Regions from separate parts of the Ensifer sp. ENS11 genome, predicted to be linked through region 1. Evidence: riboswitches for the same ligand, from Rfam matches in the RefSeq annotation. Region 1 holds a riboswitch; each other region holds the start of a gene.
What was found. A riboswitch is a leader RNA that binds a small molecule or an ion and turns the genes downstream of it on or off. The one in region 1 is predicted to bind cobalamin.

Region 1 (4,689 bases):
CGCATGAAACGGACTTGTCCTGCAGCTTTTCCGGCGGTGTAGCGTCGTTTGGGCGATGCCGCATTGGCGGCCCTTACGACGGCTTCGGCGACCACCTCGGGTGCATCGCCCTTCGCGACGATGTCGCGCATCAGCCTCTCCGCGTCGGCGCGAACCGTGTCGTAAACGGCAAGCGGGCGGTCCGGTCGCGTGATGTTCTCTTCGAAGGATGTGCGGGTTACGCCGGGCTCGACAAGCACGATGCGGATGCCTTGCGTTCGCACTTCGTGGTCAAGAGACTCCGAATAGCCTTCGATGGCATGTTTGGTCGATGCGTAGAGCGCATTGTAGGGGGCGGGGATCAGCCCGAGTATGGAGCTGAGGTTGACGATCCGTCCTCGATGCTGCCGTCTCATCGTGGGCAGCACCGCATTTGTCATGCGTATGATGCCGAACACGTTTACGTCGAAGACGGCTTTCGCCTGTTTCGTCGTGGATTCCTCAGCGCCGCCGAGCAGTCCGATCCCGGCATTGTTGACAAGAAGATCAATCCGTCCTGCGCGACTTAGAACCTCGTCGACGGTTGTCTGCACCGATGCGTCATCGGTTACATCGCAGATCAGCATCGTGATCCCGTCCGGGGTATCGGGCATCGGCTTTCGGCTGGTACCGAAGACACGGTAGCCATCGTGCCGCAGCGCTCGTGCTGTCACCAACCCAATGCCTGAGGAAGCGCCCGTGACCAGGGCAATGCCGCGTTCTGTCTTGCTCATCGGCTTGTGCTTTCATTTTATCATGGAATATCGCTGAACATTCAGTTACTATTAAATTAGTAGTTAGTCACTATCAAAAAGATACTAACATGAAAAATCTGTCGAGCCAGCCATGCCTGATCGCCAGGAGCCTTGCGCTTGTGGGGGATGCCTGGAGCATGCTGATCATGCGAGATGCCCATGCGGGCCTGACCCGCTTCGATGATTTCCGCAAAAGTCTTGGTATCGCGCCGACGATGCTGACGGGGCGGCTTTCAGCGCTGACGGAGGAGGGGCTGCTGGAGAAACGCCGCTATTCCGATCGTCCGCCACGAGACGAATATGTCCTGACCGAAGCTGGCCAAGACTTCCTGCCGGTTCTGTTTGCCATCGGCGCGTGGGGACGCAAGCATCGCGGCGGGGGCGAGGTAACCCGGTTCTTCGACGCCGAGACCGGAACGGAGATCGATCCCGTCACCATCGACCGGGCGACCGGCGCTCCAGTCGGGACACGTCCCATTCGTATCGCCGCACCGGAATGAGGCACCCCAGGCAGATGAAGTATCGCCTGACAACGCCTCTTGAAATCGCTTCCAGCACAGAGTTGCCGGTCCGTTGGTCGAGCAATGTCTTATGACCGTCGCCGGCAAACGCTGATGCCAGATTAATAGGTCCGGTTGACAGTCGCGATCGATCGTCCTGATGGCGTGAGAAGTGCTCTGCCAATGTGCGTCGCAGGCATCATTCGTTAGCTTGTGTTGTATTATGATATTACATAACAGATGAATATGAAAATATGCCGCATGTTGATATGCCAATGCCGCACCTTTGCGGTAAACGTCGGAAGCTGCTGGAACAATGACGGCCCGACTGCTTAGGTGGCAACGCCTTCCAGCGTCATGATCCGCGTCTTGGCGCAGCGCTCTCGGATCGCCTTGAGGCGTTGATACGCCGGCGAGTTGTACCACTCGAGCAAGGAGTGCATGTCCGGGAACTCGACAATGACGAGCCGGTGCGGCTCCCAGTCTCCCTCGAGCACCCGGGTAGCGCCACCGCGCCCCAAATATCGGCCACCATAGCGCGCCTCCGTTGCCGGCACTTCCCGTATGTATTCTTCAAAGGCCGCGGCATCGGTGACCTCGACATCCGCAATCAGATAGGCGGCCATGGCAGATCTCCTTTTCCACACAGGCGCCATCGAAGGATACGCCCGTTGGTCGGTGCGGGCGAGTTGGTCAACATATTTTTGTGTTGAATAATGTTATGTTATCACATAACAAATGCGCATGAAAAAATGCGACATGTTGATAGGCCAAGGCCGTGCTGTCGCGGCGGTTGTCACCTCCGCCGAAGTGTGCGACGAAGGCTTTGATGGTGCTGCAACCGCGACAATGCGGAAGCGGCTGAAAAGGGAACACGGAGCGGACGACCCAAATGGGGCCGAAACCGTGGCTGCCCCCGCAACTGTGAGCGGAAAGCGCATTCACACCATGTCACTGGCGATCAGCCGGGAAGACGTGGATGCGCCGCGACCCGCGAGCCAGGAGACCTGCCATCGAACCGATCAACCACAACGGACGGGGTGTTCCGATGGAAAAGAACTGGTTTTTGCGCGACGGTCATCCGTCATCATGCCGCGTTGCCACATTCTCTCCGGACCAATCCGGAGGAGAAGAGACATGGCCAATCCGGTTTCCCGACAGCACACGATAACGGTCTGCACCGATTGCCGTTTCACCGGCGGCCCATGCCGTCCGGGAGCGGATCTGATCCAGCGGCTGAACCGCAGTATTGCCGCGCTCGGCGAGCCGCTCGACCGGGATTTCTCCATTACTGGGACGGTCTGCATGGCCGCGTGTACCAGGCCTTGCACCATCGCTTTCCAGGCAACCGGCAAGGCGACCTACCTCTTTGGCGATATCTCGCCCGAGGAGGATATCGATGATCTCGTCTCGTTCGCGACCACCTATGCCGGAAGGGGCGATGGCATGACGCGGGCGGCCGAGAGGCCGCGCGGGCTCAACGGCAAGACGCTGGCGCGCATCCCGGCAGCGATGCTGGTCTCCGAAGACATCGGCTGGCATTTCCAATGATGGCGCGGGGAGGGACGAGCCGATGAGCTGCACCGCGACAGGGGCCGGGCTTCGGGTCCACGCCCTGGATTGGGGACCGCGCCCGGACCTGCGGCTGGTCCGCGAGATCGACTTTGCCATTGCGCCCGGCAGCCGGCTTGCCATTCTCGGGCCGAACGGTGCCGGCAAGACCTCGCTGCTGCGCTGCCTCTATCGCTCGGCCCAGCCGATAGCGGGCGCAATCGAGGTCGATGGCGTCGACATCTGGGCGATGACGGCGCGCGAGGCGGCAAAGATCATTGCCGTCGTGCTGCAGGAAATGCCGAGCGACTTTCCCTTCAGCGTGCGCGACGTGGTGATGATGGGCCGCATCCCCCGGCGTGAGGGCATGAGCGGCTGGACCGCGAGGGACCGCGAGACGGTTGCGCACGCGCTCGAGCATCTCGATCTCACCCACCTTGCCGGGCGGCAATTCGCGACGCTTTCGGGCGGCGAGAAGCAGCGGGTGCTGATCGCCCGGGCGCTTGCCCAGCAGCCGCGCATCATCATTCTCGACGAGCCGACAAACCATCTCGATATCCGCCACCAGCTCGAAATTCTCGAGTTGTTGCAGACGCTGCAGCTGACGATCGTCACCACGCTGCACGACATCAACCTGGCAGCCGAGTTCGCGACCGATGTGGCGATCCTGACGGAGGGACGCATGACGGCCTTCGGCCCGCCCGAAGACGTGCTCAACCCACAAGCGCTTTCCGCCGCCTTCGGCGTCACCGCCACTGCCCACAACAATGCCGTTTCGAGCGGCGCACGCTTTTCCTTTTCACTTGCTCGACAGGAACTGATTTCATGAAGACCTTCATTGCCCATTCCGCCTTTGCCCTGCTGGTTCTGGCGGCAACGCCGGCGCTCGCCTATCCCGTGACCGTCAAGAGCTGCAACCGCGAGGTGACCTTCGATTCAGCACCGAAGCGCGCCGTTTCCAACGACGTCAACCTCACTGAAATGATGCTGGCTCTGAAATTGCAGGACCGCATGGTCGGCTATACCGGCGTATCCGGCTGGAAGACGCTGGACGAAAAGCTGCGCGAAGGCGTCAAGGCGCTGCCGGAGCTTTCGGAAAAATATCCGACCAAGGAAGTGCTGCTCAATGCCGACGCCGACTTCTACTTCGCCGGCTGGAACTACGGCATGAAGGTCGGGGGCGAGGTGACGCCGGAAACGCTCGAACCCTTCAAGATCAACGTCTATGAGCTGACCGAATCCTGCATTCACGTCATGGCCAAGGGCAAGCCTGTCATGGACGACATGTTCGTCGATATCCTCAATCTCGGCCGCATCTTCGGCGTCGAGGATCGGGCGCAGGCGCTGGTCGACGGTTATCGCCGCGATCTCGACAAGATCACTGCAGACACCGGCGGCATCGAACGCCCGACCCGCGTCTTCGTCTATGATTCCGGCGAGGAGAAGCCGTTCACGTCAGGCCGGTTCGGTATCCCGACGGCAATGATCGAGGCGGCGGGCGGCGTCAACGTCATGGACGACATCGAGAAGAGCTGGACCGAGATTTCCTGGGAGCCGGTGATCGACAAGAACCCTGAGGTGGTGGTGATCGTCAACTATGGCGAGGTCACCGCCGAGCAGAAGATCGCCTTCATGAAGAGCAACCCCGCCTTCAAGAACATCGATGCCGTCAGGAATGACCGCTTCGTCGTGCTCGATTATGTCGAGGCGACACCGGGTCCACGCAACATCGATGCCATTGCGCGCCTTGCCAGGGCCTTTCACGGGCAGGCGATGTAACCGAGGCGGCCTGCGGGAGCATGCCGTTTCGCATGCTCCCGCCTTTCCATTCCAATAATTGACCAGGGACGGACTGTGAAAACCAC
Region 2 (4,689 bases), on a different contig from region 1:
GCGCGGCGGCTGCTGTCTCTATTATCGAACGGAAGGTGGCAGCTTCTGCGACAGTTGCGTGATGCTGGCGCCGGACGACCGCCGCGCGCGGTTGCAGGCGCATCTGCTGGCATTGCAGGCGCGCTGAGACATCTCGACGACAAAGCCCCTGATATCGGCGATATCAGGGGCTCCGGGTTGATGGCGAAATCTGGCCGGTCTGTTACGCCTTGGCGAAACGATCGTTGATGAAGCCCGACACGACGCCGAGAACAATCCAGAACGCGAGCGTGGTGGCAAGGGCTGCCACGGCGAATTCAGCGCCGAGCACGGCCGGCACATTGCTGGAGATGTCCGACGGTTGCGGCGCGCCATAGACATGCGGTGCCGCGATCAGCACGAGGCCGATGATCTTGGCGGCGATCTCTTGCCGCAAGACCAGCAGATAGAGACCGGCGGCAGACAACAGCACGGTTGCACCCCACCAGACCTGGCGGTCGCCGAGTTCCGCGGCCGGGAAGCCCGGCAGTTCCGGCGGCAGACCGATTGCCGGCAGCATGTGCACGGCAAGCCAGCCGCAGGCGCCCCAGAGCGCGCCGTTCCTGAGCGTGATCGGGTAGCCGATGACGAGGCTGACGCCGGCGAGCAGCAGCGCGAAGCCGGAGCCGGTCACCAGATTGGCGATCAGCGTGCCGGAAAAGCGGCTCATGCCGAACATGATGCCGCCTTCCTCGTGTTCGCCCTCATGGGCGTAGGCAGGCGTGATCGGCGACAGGGCGTCAAGCAAAGCGCCAATCGGCGAAACCGCCTTCAGCGACGAATGCTGGTCGTGGTTTGCTGCGGCCGGATCGGCCGTTCCCGGCTGAACGGCTGGTTGTTCGCCGGCGGCCGGTGCCTCGCCTTCGAATTCTTCCGCGTGCAGGATCAGCGGTACGACGCGCAGTTCCTGGGCGCCGGTCATGAAGACACCGGCAATCAATCCAGCCACGATCGCGGCCAGAAGCGTTCTGACAATCATTTTCGATATCCCTCGATATCGGCGCGCCATGCATCTGGCAGGCAGCGCCGTGTCCCACTGGCAAATATGCGAACGGCTCCGTCCGGCAGATCTTCAATCTGCATCAGACGCGAGCAAACGCGTCCGGCTGTCTGCCGGAAGCGTTTTTGTCCGCAGCTATGTCGATGCGGAACGCAAGTCGCGTCCCGGAACATCGCTTAGTGGCAGGGGAAGCCATAGGAGTGGCGGGTGTCGTGCGCGGTATCGTGCAGCACGGCCGAGTTCGCCAGGCCTGCGCCGAAGACGAGGAAGCCGCCGATGAGGAGCGCGATGATACCTGCGGTCAGACGATCGCTGAGGGAGAGCGGAATGCTCGAAACTGTAGATGTAGCCATGACAACCTCCGTGATGGCGTCGGGATCTTTCCCGGTTTGGGCCCTATGCCCGCATCGACTGGCAGGTTTCCTGGCTCAGGACGTCGGGTGAGATCACCCTGGATTTGCCTCGCCTTCCCAGAGCAAGGGCCGCCCTCTCGCGGTCTTGTCTCCAGTGGCTTCTTCCGGATCGCTCCGGAACGGCGCATTCACGTCGCTCTACAGTCGCGGGGTCGGCCGTGATTTGAATGCCCAGCATGGGTCCATCCGTCACGTTCCCGTTTACTCCCGAAACGCGTTCGCGTTGCGGGAACCAATCGATCCACGATGATTAGGATCGCACCCCGGAGATGTCAATTAGACTTGCGCCGCCGCCCGGTCCATCCGCGACAAAATCACGAAGGATCATGCGTTTATAGGCTTCGACGATCTGGTCGCCCTCTGCTCTGGTGACGGAGACCGCAAGCCGCATCGTGCAATCGCCGAGATGCATGATCAAAAAGGCGGCGCTGTCGATCGTTTCGCGCGGCGTGTCGGGCGCAAACCGAGCCCAGACGTCGGCCAGAAGCTGGCCGCCGGCACGGCTTTGCAAAAGGTCGATCTCGCGCAGCGCCTTGTCGGCCTGCATCGCTGACCAGATGTCGCGCATCACAGGCTCGGCCAGGAACATATCGTAATAGATGTCGAACAGCATGGAGAAGGCGTCACGCAGTTCCGAGATCGACGTCACCTTGGCAAGCTCGGCCCCGATGCATTCATTGCAGACCGCATTGTAGCGCTCGGCCAGCGTGCGCACGATCGCCGCCTTGTCGGGGAAGTACTGGTAGAGGGAGCCGATCGAGATTCCAGCCTTTTCAGCGACTTCGCTCATGCGCATGGCGTCGCTGCCCTTCTCCTGGATGATCGCCGTGGCGCAGGAAAGGATGTGCTCGACGCGCTCGCGGCTGCGCTTCTGGCTGGGCGTGCGGCGCAGCGCCGGCTCGTCGTCAGCGGGGATTGTGGAAGGGCTTGCATCGGGAATCATGAGTAATGCTCACATTTTGACTTGACTCCTAAAATACGAGGATTTATCACATTTGCAAATGTGAGAGATGCTCATGTTTTGCAATCAACCTCAGGAGGAAGCGATGACTGACAAACTCACACTGGTTCTGGGCGGTACGGGCAAGACGGGGCGGCGGGTGGCGGCCCGCCTTGAGGAGCGGGGTATCGCGGTGCGCATCGGCGCCCGTTCGGCATCGCCTTCCTTCGACTGGACGGATGAGGCGACCTGGGCGCCCGTGCTTGAAAATGTCGAGCGCATCTATATCAGCTACCAGCCGGATCTGGCGGTGCCGGGCGCCGTCGAAACCATCCGCAAATTCTCGAGGCTTGCCGTTCGCTCGGGCATCAAGCGGCTGGTGCTTCTGTCGGGGCGCGGCGAGGACGAGGCGGAAGCGGCCGAGCGCGAACTGCAGGCCTCCGGCGCCGACTGGACGATCATCCGGGCAAGCTGGTTCTTCGAGAATTTCAGCGAGGATTTTTTGACCGATTCCGTTCGCAGCGGATCGGTGTTCCTGCCGCCGGATGAGATCACCGAACCCTTCATCAGCACCGACGACATCGCCGACGTGGCAGTTGCAGCCCTTCTGGACGAGGGGCATGTCGGCAAGGTCTATGAGCTGACAGGCCCGCGGCTGATGACCTTTGCCCAGGCCGTGGCCGAGATCGCGACGGCTGCCAACCGCCGGATCGGCTATCAGTCCGTGCCGGTTGCCGACTTCACGGTGCAGTTGCGGGCCGACGGATTGCCTGATGACTATGTCGAACTCATCCGCTATCTCTTCACGTCGGTGCTCGACGGGCGCAATTCGCAAGTGACGTCCGATGTCGAGCGCGTGCTTGGGCGCAAACCGCGCGACTTCGCCGACTATGCCCGGGAGACCGCTGCAACTGGTGTCTGGAGTATCGCCGCATGATCCCGCTGATCCCCGCTCTGGCGTTTGCCGCCGCAATCGGCTCCGGCCTGATGGCCGGGCTGTTCTTCATCTTCTCGGTCTGCATCATGCAGGCTTTGTCGCGGCTGCCGGCGGAGCAGGGGATCGCGGCGATGAACGCCATCAACGTGGTGATCCAGAATCCGCTGTTCCTCAGTACCTTCATGGGCACGGCGCTTCTGGGGCTCGCGCTGGTCGTCGCGGCCTTCATCTGGGGCGGTAACGGCAGCCTGCTGCTGGCGGCCGGCGGCATCGCCTACGTCGCCGGCGTGCTGATCGTCACCATTATCTTCAACGTGCCGATGAACGATGCGCTGGCGGCTGCCACGTCTGGGCAGGCTGCCACCGAAATCTGGCAGCAGCACTACCTGACCGACTGGGTCTGGTGGAACCATGTGCGCACGATTTCCTCGATCGGCGCTCTGGCGCTGTTCATTCTGGGTTTTGCGCGCAGCTGAAGAGAACGACCGACGCGACCCTGTGAAGGTCCGCCGGTCGTTCATTTCAATCAACCAGCGAGCCGCAGGTGAGGTTGGCGATCGCGCCGGTCATGGCGCCCGCCCGGTCCGAGGCGACGAAGGCGGCATAGTCGGCGACCTCGTCGAGCCTCGGGAAACGGCCGAGCAATGTGCCGGACTTTGCCCGACCGTCGAGCATCTCCTCCACAGTGGTATCGAACCGGTCGGCAAACCCTTGAAAGACGGCGCGCGCATGCGAAGCTGGCAGTGCCTCGGGAATGGCATCCGGCCGCAGGCAGATGACGCGGATGCCATGGCTGCCGAGTTCGCCGGCGAGAATGCGCGAGAAGGTCTCGATGGCGCCGCAGGTGGTGCCGTAGCCGAGGAAACCCGAGCCGGACATGCGCGAGCCGGGCGTCGAAAGCGTCAGGATGACACCGCTGCCGTTTCTTTCCATCTGCGCTGCTGCCGCCTTGGCGGTGATGAAGTTGGCGCGGGTATAGGCTGCAATCGGGTGCTCGAACTGTTCCAGCGTCAGCTCAGAAAGCGGCGGGCCCTGAATGTGGGCAAAGCCGACAGCGGTCAGGACCACGTCGATCCTGCCGGTTCGGTCGACAACCGATTGCGCATGCCGCTCGACGGCGGCTTGATCCATCACGTCGAGGACGTCGAACTCCGCCTTTCCACCCGCCGCCCGTATTGCCTTGGCCGTACGATCCAGGGTTTCGGCCGTTCGTCCAACGAGAAAGACACTCGCGCCTTCGCGGGCAAAGGCACGCGCCGCAGCACCGCCGATGGCGCCGCTGCCGCCATAAACAATCGCACTCTTATCCTGAAGCAACATTGTAGCCTCCCTTGATCCTGTTGGGGTGAATGGGCGTGCGGCATGGGCCCCTGGATCGATA
Region 3 (4,689 bases), on a different contig from region 1:
GTGCGCCGATGCTCGTCTGGATCGTGTCGAGCAGGGTCAGGCCCGTGAACACACGGATCGTCAGCTGCTGCTCTTCCGGCCGCAACGCCGCCCAGGAGGGAATGTCGTTGGAAAGCGGCACCTTTTCCGGCAGCCAGAAATTGCCGGTGAGCCGGTTCCAGACCTCAAGGTCCTTGTCGTCCTCGATACGGTTCCAGTTGATGGCGCGCACGGCTTGCGAGCCCTTGGGCGCCTTGGTCTTCAGTTGGATGTTCATCTTGTTCCCCGGAGTATCAAAGCGCGCAGGAAACGCAGCCCTGCACTTCCGTGCCGGACAGCGCCATCTGACGAAGGCGGATGTAGTAGATCGTCTTGATGCCCTTCTTCCAGGCATGGATCTGCGCGCGGTTGATGTCGCGGGTCGTTGCCGTGTCCTTGAAGAACAAGGTCAGCGAAAGCCCCTGGTCGACATGCTGGGTCGCAGCCGCATAGGTGTCGATGATCTTCTCCGGACCGATCTCATAGGCATCCTGGTAGTAGTCGAGATTGTCGTTGGTCATGAAGGCCGCGGGATAATAGACGCGGCCGATCTTGCCTTCCTTGCGGATCTCGATCTTCGAGACGATCGGGTGGATCGAGGAGGTCGAATGGTTGATATAGGAGATTGAGCCGGTCGGCGGCACCGCCTGCAGGTTCTGGTTGTAGAGGCCGGATGTCATCACCGCCTGCTTGAGTTCCAGCCAGTCTTCCTGCGTCGGGATATCGATGCCTGCGGTTTCGAACAGTTCGCGCACCCGCTCGGTCGCCGGCTTCCATTCCTGTTCGGTGTACTTGTCGAAATAGTCGCCCGAGGCGTATTTCGAGTTCTCGAAGCCCTTGAAGCTCGACCCGCGTTCGACGGCGATGCGGTTGGAGGCGCGGATGGCGTGGTAGGTCACCGTGTAGAAGTAGATGTTGGTGAAATCGACGCCTTCGTCCGAACCGTAATAGACCCGTTCGCGGGCGAGATAGCCGTGCAGGTTCATCTGGCCGAGGCCGATCGCATGGCTGTCGTCATTGCCCTTCTCGACGGAGGGAACCGAGGCGATATGGCTCATGTCGGAGACCGCGGTCAGCGCCCGGATCGATGTCTCGATCGTCTTGCCGAAATCGGACGAATCCATCGCGGCGGCGATATTCAGCGAGCCGAGATTGCAGGAGATGTCCTTGCCCAGGTGCTTGTAGGACAGGTCGTCATTGTACTCGCTGGCTTCGCTGACCTGGAGGATTTCTGAGCAGAGGTTGCTCATGGTGATGCGGCCGGCGATCGGGTTGGCGCGGTTCACCGTGTCTTCGAACATGATGTAGGGATAGCCCGACTCGAACTGGATTTCGGCCAGCACCTGGAAGAACTCGCGCGCCTTGATCTTCTTCTTGCGGATCCGGCTGTCGGCGACCATTTCCCGATATTTTTCCGTGACCGAGATGTCGGTGAAGGCAACGCCGTAGACGCGCTCCACGTCATAGGGCGAGAACAGGTACATGTCCTCGTTGTTCTTGGCGAGTTCGAAGGTGATGTCGGGAACGACGACGCCCAGCGACAGCGTCTTGATACGGATCTTCTCGTCGGCGTTCTCCCGCTTGGTGTCGAGGAAACGCATGATGTCGGGGTGGTGGGCGTTGAGATAGACGGCGCCGGCACCCTGGCGGGCGCCAAGCTGGTTGGCGTAGGAGAACGAATCCTCCAGCAGCTTCATCACGGGAATGATGCCGGACGACTGGTTTTCGATCTGCTTGATCGGGGCGCCGGCCTCGCGGATGTTGGTAAGCGACAGCGCCACGCCGCCGCCGCGCTTCGACAATTGTAGCGCCGAATTAATGCCGCGCGCGATCGATTCCATGTTGTCCTCGACCCTCAGCAGAAAGCAGGAGACGAGCTCGCCGCGCTGCTTTTTGCCGGCGTTGAGGAAGGTCGGGGTCGCCGGTTGGAAGCGACCGGAGATGATCTCGTCGACCATGTCGCGCGCCAGCGCCTCGTCGCCGCGCGCCAGCGTCAGCGCCACCATGCAGACCCGGTCCTCGTAGCGCTCGAGGTAGCGCTTCCCGTCGAAGGTCTTCAGCGTGTAGCTGGTGTAATATTTGAAGGCGCCGAGAAAGGTCGGGAAACGGAACTTCTTGTCATAGGCGTGATCGAACAGGTCGCGCACGAAGTTGAACGAATACTGGTCGAGAACCTCCTGCTCGTAGTAGCCCTCGGTGACGAGGTAATCGAGTTTTTCGCGCAGGTTATGGAAGAACACGGTGTTCTGGTTGACGTGCTGCAGGAAGTACTGCTTTGCCGCCAACCGGTCCTTGTCGAGCTGGATCCGGCCGTCCTCGTCATAGAGGTTCAGCATGGCGTTCAGCGCGTGGTAATCGAGCGCCGATTCCGTCGCCTTCAAGGGGCGTTCGAGTGTTGAGACGTCCAAAATCGTTCCATCCCGTTTTTGACATTGGCGACGTCCTCATCGGTTCCCAACAGTTCGAACCGGTAGAGATAGGGCACCTGGCACTTGGCCGAGATCACGTCGCCGGCGATCCCGTAGGTCGCGCCGAAATTGCTGTTGCCCGCGGCAATCACGCCGCGGATGTGGGAGCGGTTGTCCGCATCGTTGAGAAAGCGGATCACCTGTTTGGGCACGGCGCCCCGGCCGTCGTCGCCGCAATAGGTCGGGACGACGAGCACATAGGGTTCGTGCACGTCGAGCGGCGCGTCGGCCGCGCTGACGGGAATGCGTCTGGCGCGCAGGCCGAGCTTGCCGACGAAGCGATGGGTGTTTTCCGAGCGGGTGGAAAAATAGACGATCAGCCCCATCGCGCCGTACCTCGGCTTCAGGACAGTGCGCTGATCTTGTCGGGGCGGAAGCCTGCCCAGTGCTCCGGACCGGCGATGACGACGGGAACCTGCATGTAGCCAAGGCCCTTGACCGTCTCGAACGCGTCCTGGTCGACCGAAATGTCGATCACCTCGTAATTGACGCCCTGGCGGTCGAGCGCGCGATAGGTTGCGGTGCACTGGACGCAGGCGGGCTTGCTGTAGACGGTGACGTTCATTTCTTCCTCGTTTGGTCGGCTGGATCTGGGCATGAAAAGGCATGCGGATACGCACAAGCGATCCGGCGAAATGCAGGACTGGCAGGATGACCGCTTGCTCGGGTCGAGAAGACCCGGGCGCGGTTGTTCGTCAGATTCGCGGCTTCCCGCGCCTCTTCATTGGCGAATGATAGGAATTCGATGACGCGGACATGACTTCACCCCGAAGTTGAAGACGGCGCTTCCGGGGAGACGTCGAGACGATCAGGCAGGTTTCATCCTGCCCCATGCACACCTCTGACCTCTCCGGACACCCCGCCCGTGGACGTTTATCGATCGAGGCAGGTCTCCTGGCTCACGGGTCGGTGCTTCTGTCCGGACCTTCCCGATGCATCATGCTTCAGTGGCCGAATGCTGGACAGTTGCTCGCCGTTTACAGTTGCGGGGGCAGCCACGGCTTAGCCAAGCGAAATCGCTACGACGGCACCGTATTCCCATCTTCGCTCCCAATCCTTGCGAATCGGGAGAACCTCGAACACTAGATATAGTATATGTCGGGAAAATTGCGTCAATAGGTTCCATGTCGAAGCCACCTGGGAGGCGGACAATATTTTTTCGGGTGTGGATAGCGGGGAGTAAACGACAAGTGTCGGCGAAGCCTGTGGATGGAGAGCCGTCATTGACAGCTCTGCTGAAATCCTCAAGCCGCGAAGGCGGGAACAGGACGATTGTCCCCGTCGACTGCCACCATGATGAAGGCGCCATGGGCAGTCAGGGTCTGTTTCGCTCCCGTCAAATCCTCTGACCACAATTCGACATCGACCGTCGTCGAGCTCCGTCCGGTGCGCACAATCCTGGCGACAAGCTCGATGATCGAGCCAACGGTGATCCGGTGCTTGAAATCGATGCGCTGGCAGGAGGCGAGCACTGTCGTCTTGCGGCTCGCCCGTGTCGCCGCGCCGAAGGCGGCCTTGGTCATCTGCGCCAGCGCGTCGCCGCCAAACATGGCGCCGAAGCTGTTGGCCTGATCCGGAAAGACGATATCGACCATGCGCACGGCATCGTCTTTTGGCGCTCCGATCGCATCGGTGTCGAGAGAAGGCAACGACCAGCCGGCGCCCTTGCCCTCCGGCATCGCGACCATGGTGAACTGGCCGCGGGCGCACAGATCGCGGGTGCCGGCCGTCAGATCTTCCGCGATCATATCGACTTCGACGACCATCGAACGCCGCCCGACCCGGATCGGGCGGCCGCTGCAGCTGACGATATGGCCGATGTGGGCGGGGCCGCGGAAGTCGACGCGATCGCAGGAGGCGGTGACGAAGGGAACGCGGCCGTGGCGCGTGGCGACGATGAAGGCGGTCCGGTCCATGAGTGCGAGGCCCGCACGGCCGAAGAGCGTGCCGTGGTGATTGGTGTCGCCGGGAAAGACGATGTCGATCAAGGTGGCGGGCGCCGGGGTTTCCCCCGGCGCCTTCTCGATATTGCTATCGTCCGTCATGCGTTTGCGGCCTCTTGCCGGCCGGCAGTGAAGGATTGGCGCAGCGTTTGCGCCGCCGCGACCATGTTGACGAGCGCCGGGCGAACTTCCTCCCACCGCCTTGTTTTCAGCCCACAATCCGGATTGACCCAGATCTGCGCCGGCGTCAGACCGTCGGT

Region 2: it holds a riboswitch for cobalamin, as region 1 does, so the genes downstream of both, IB264_RS13435 (CbtB-domain containing protein) here and IB264_RS09440 (DUF1636 domain-containing protein) in region 1, are expected to answer to the same signal.
Region 3: it holds a riboswitch for cobalamin, as region 1 does, so the genes downstream of both, nrdH (glutaredoxin-like protein NrdH) here and IB264_RS09440 (DUF1636 domain-containing protein) in region 1, are expected to answer to the same signal.

The regions. Positions count from the first base shown of each region.
Region 1 is NZ_JACVAN010000004.1:35,343-40,031, forward strand. Features, by position in the region: gene IB264_RS09425 (oxidoreductase) at 1-752, opposite strand, end outside; partial or broken gene IB264_RS09430 (winged helix-turn-helix transcriptional regulator) at 842-1,316, shown strand; gene IB264_RS09435 (DUF1330 domain-containing protein) at 1,606-1,899, opposite strand; cobalamin riboswitch at 2,087-2,303, shown strand; gene IB264_RS09440 (DUF1636 domain-containing protein) at 2,411-2,824, shown strand; gene IB264_RS09445 (ABC transporter ATP-binding protein) at 2,847-3,653, shown strand; gene IB264_RS09450 (ABC transporter substrate-binding protein) at 3,650-4,603, shown strand; gene IB264_RS09455 (iron ABC transporter permease) at 4,679-4,689, shown strand, end outside.
Region 2 is NZ_JACVAN010000006.1:19,603-24,291, forward strand. Features, by position in the region: gene IB264_RS13425 ((2Fe-2S)-binding protein) at 1-127, shown strand, start outside; gene IB264_RS13430 (CbtA family protein) at 203-997, opposite strand; gene IB264_RS13435 (CbtB-domain containing protein) at 1,195-1,371, opposite strand; cobalamin riboswitch at 1,414-1,683, opposite strand; gene IB264_RS13440 (TetR/AcrR family transcriptional regulator) at 1,682-2,374, opposite strand; gene IB264_RS13445 (NAD(P)H-binding protein) at 2,478-3,308, shown strand; gene IB264_RS13450 (DUF1772 domain-containing protein) at 3,305-3,784, shown strand; gene IB264_RS13455 (SDR family NAD(P)-dependent oxidoreductase) at 3,831-4,628, opposite strand.
Region 3 is NZ_JACVAN010000003.1:294,300-298,988, forward strand. Features, by position in the region: gene nrdF (class 1b ribonucleoside-diphosphate reductase subunit beta) at 1-256, opposite strand, end outside; gene nrdE (class 1b ribonucleoside-diphosphate reductase subunit alpha) at 273-2,426, opposite strand; gene nrdI (class Ib ribonucleoside-diphosphate reductase assembly flavoprotein NrdI) at 2,396-2,812, opposite strand; gene nrdH (glutaredoxin-like protein NrdH) at 2,830-3,051, opposite strand; cobalamin riboswitch at 3,353-3,579, opposite strand; gene IB264_RS08435 (acyl-CoA thioesterase) at 3,731-4,531, opposite strand; gene metE (5-methyltetrahydropteroyltriglutamate--homocysteine S-methyltransferase) at 4,528-4,689, opposite strand, start outside.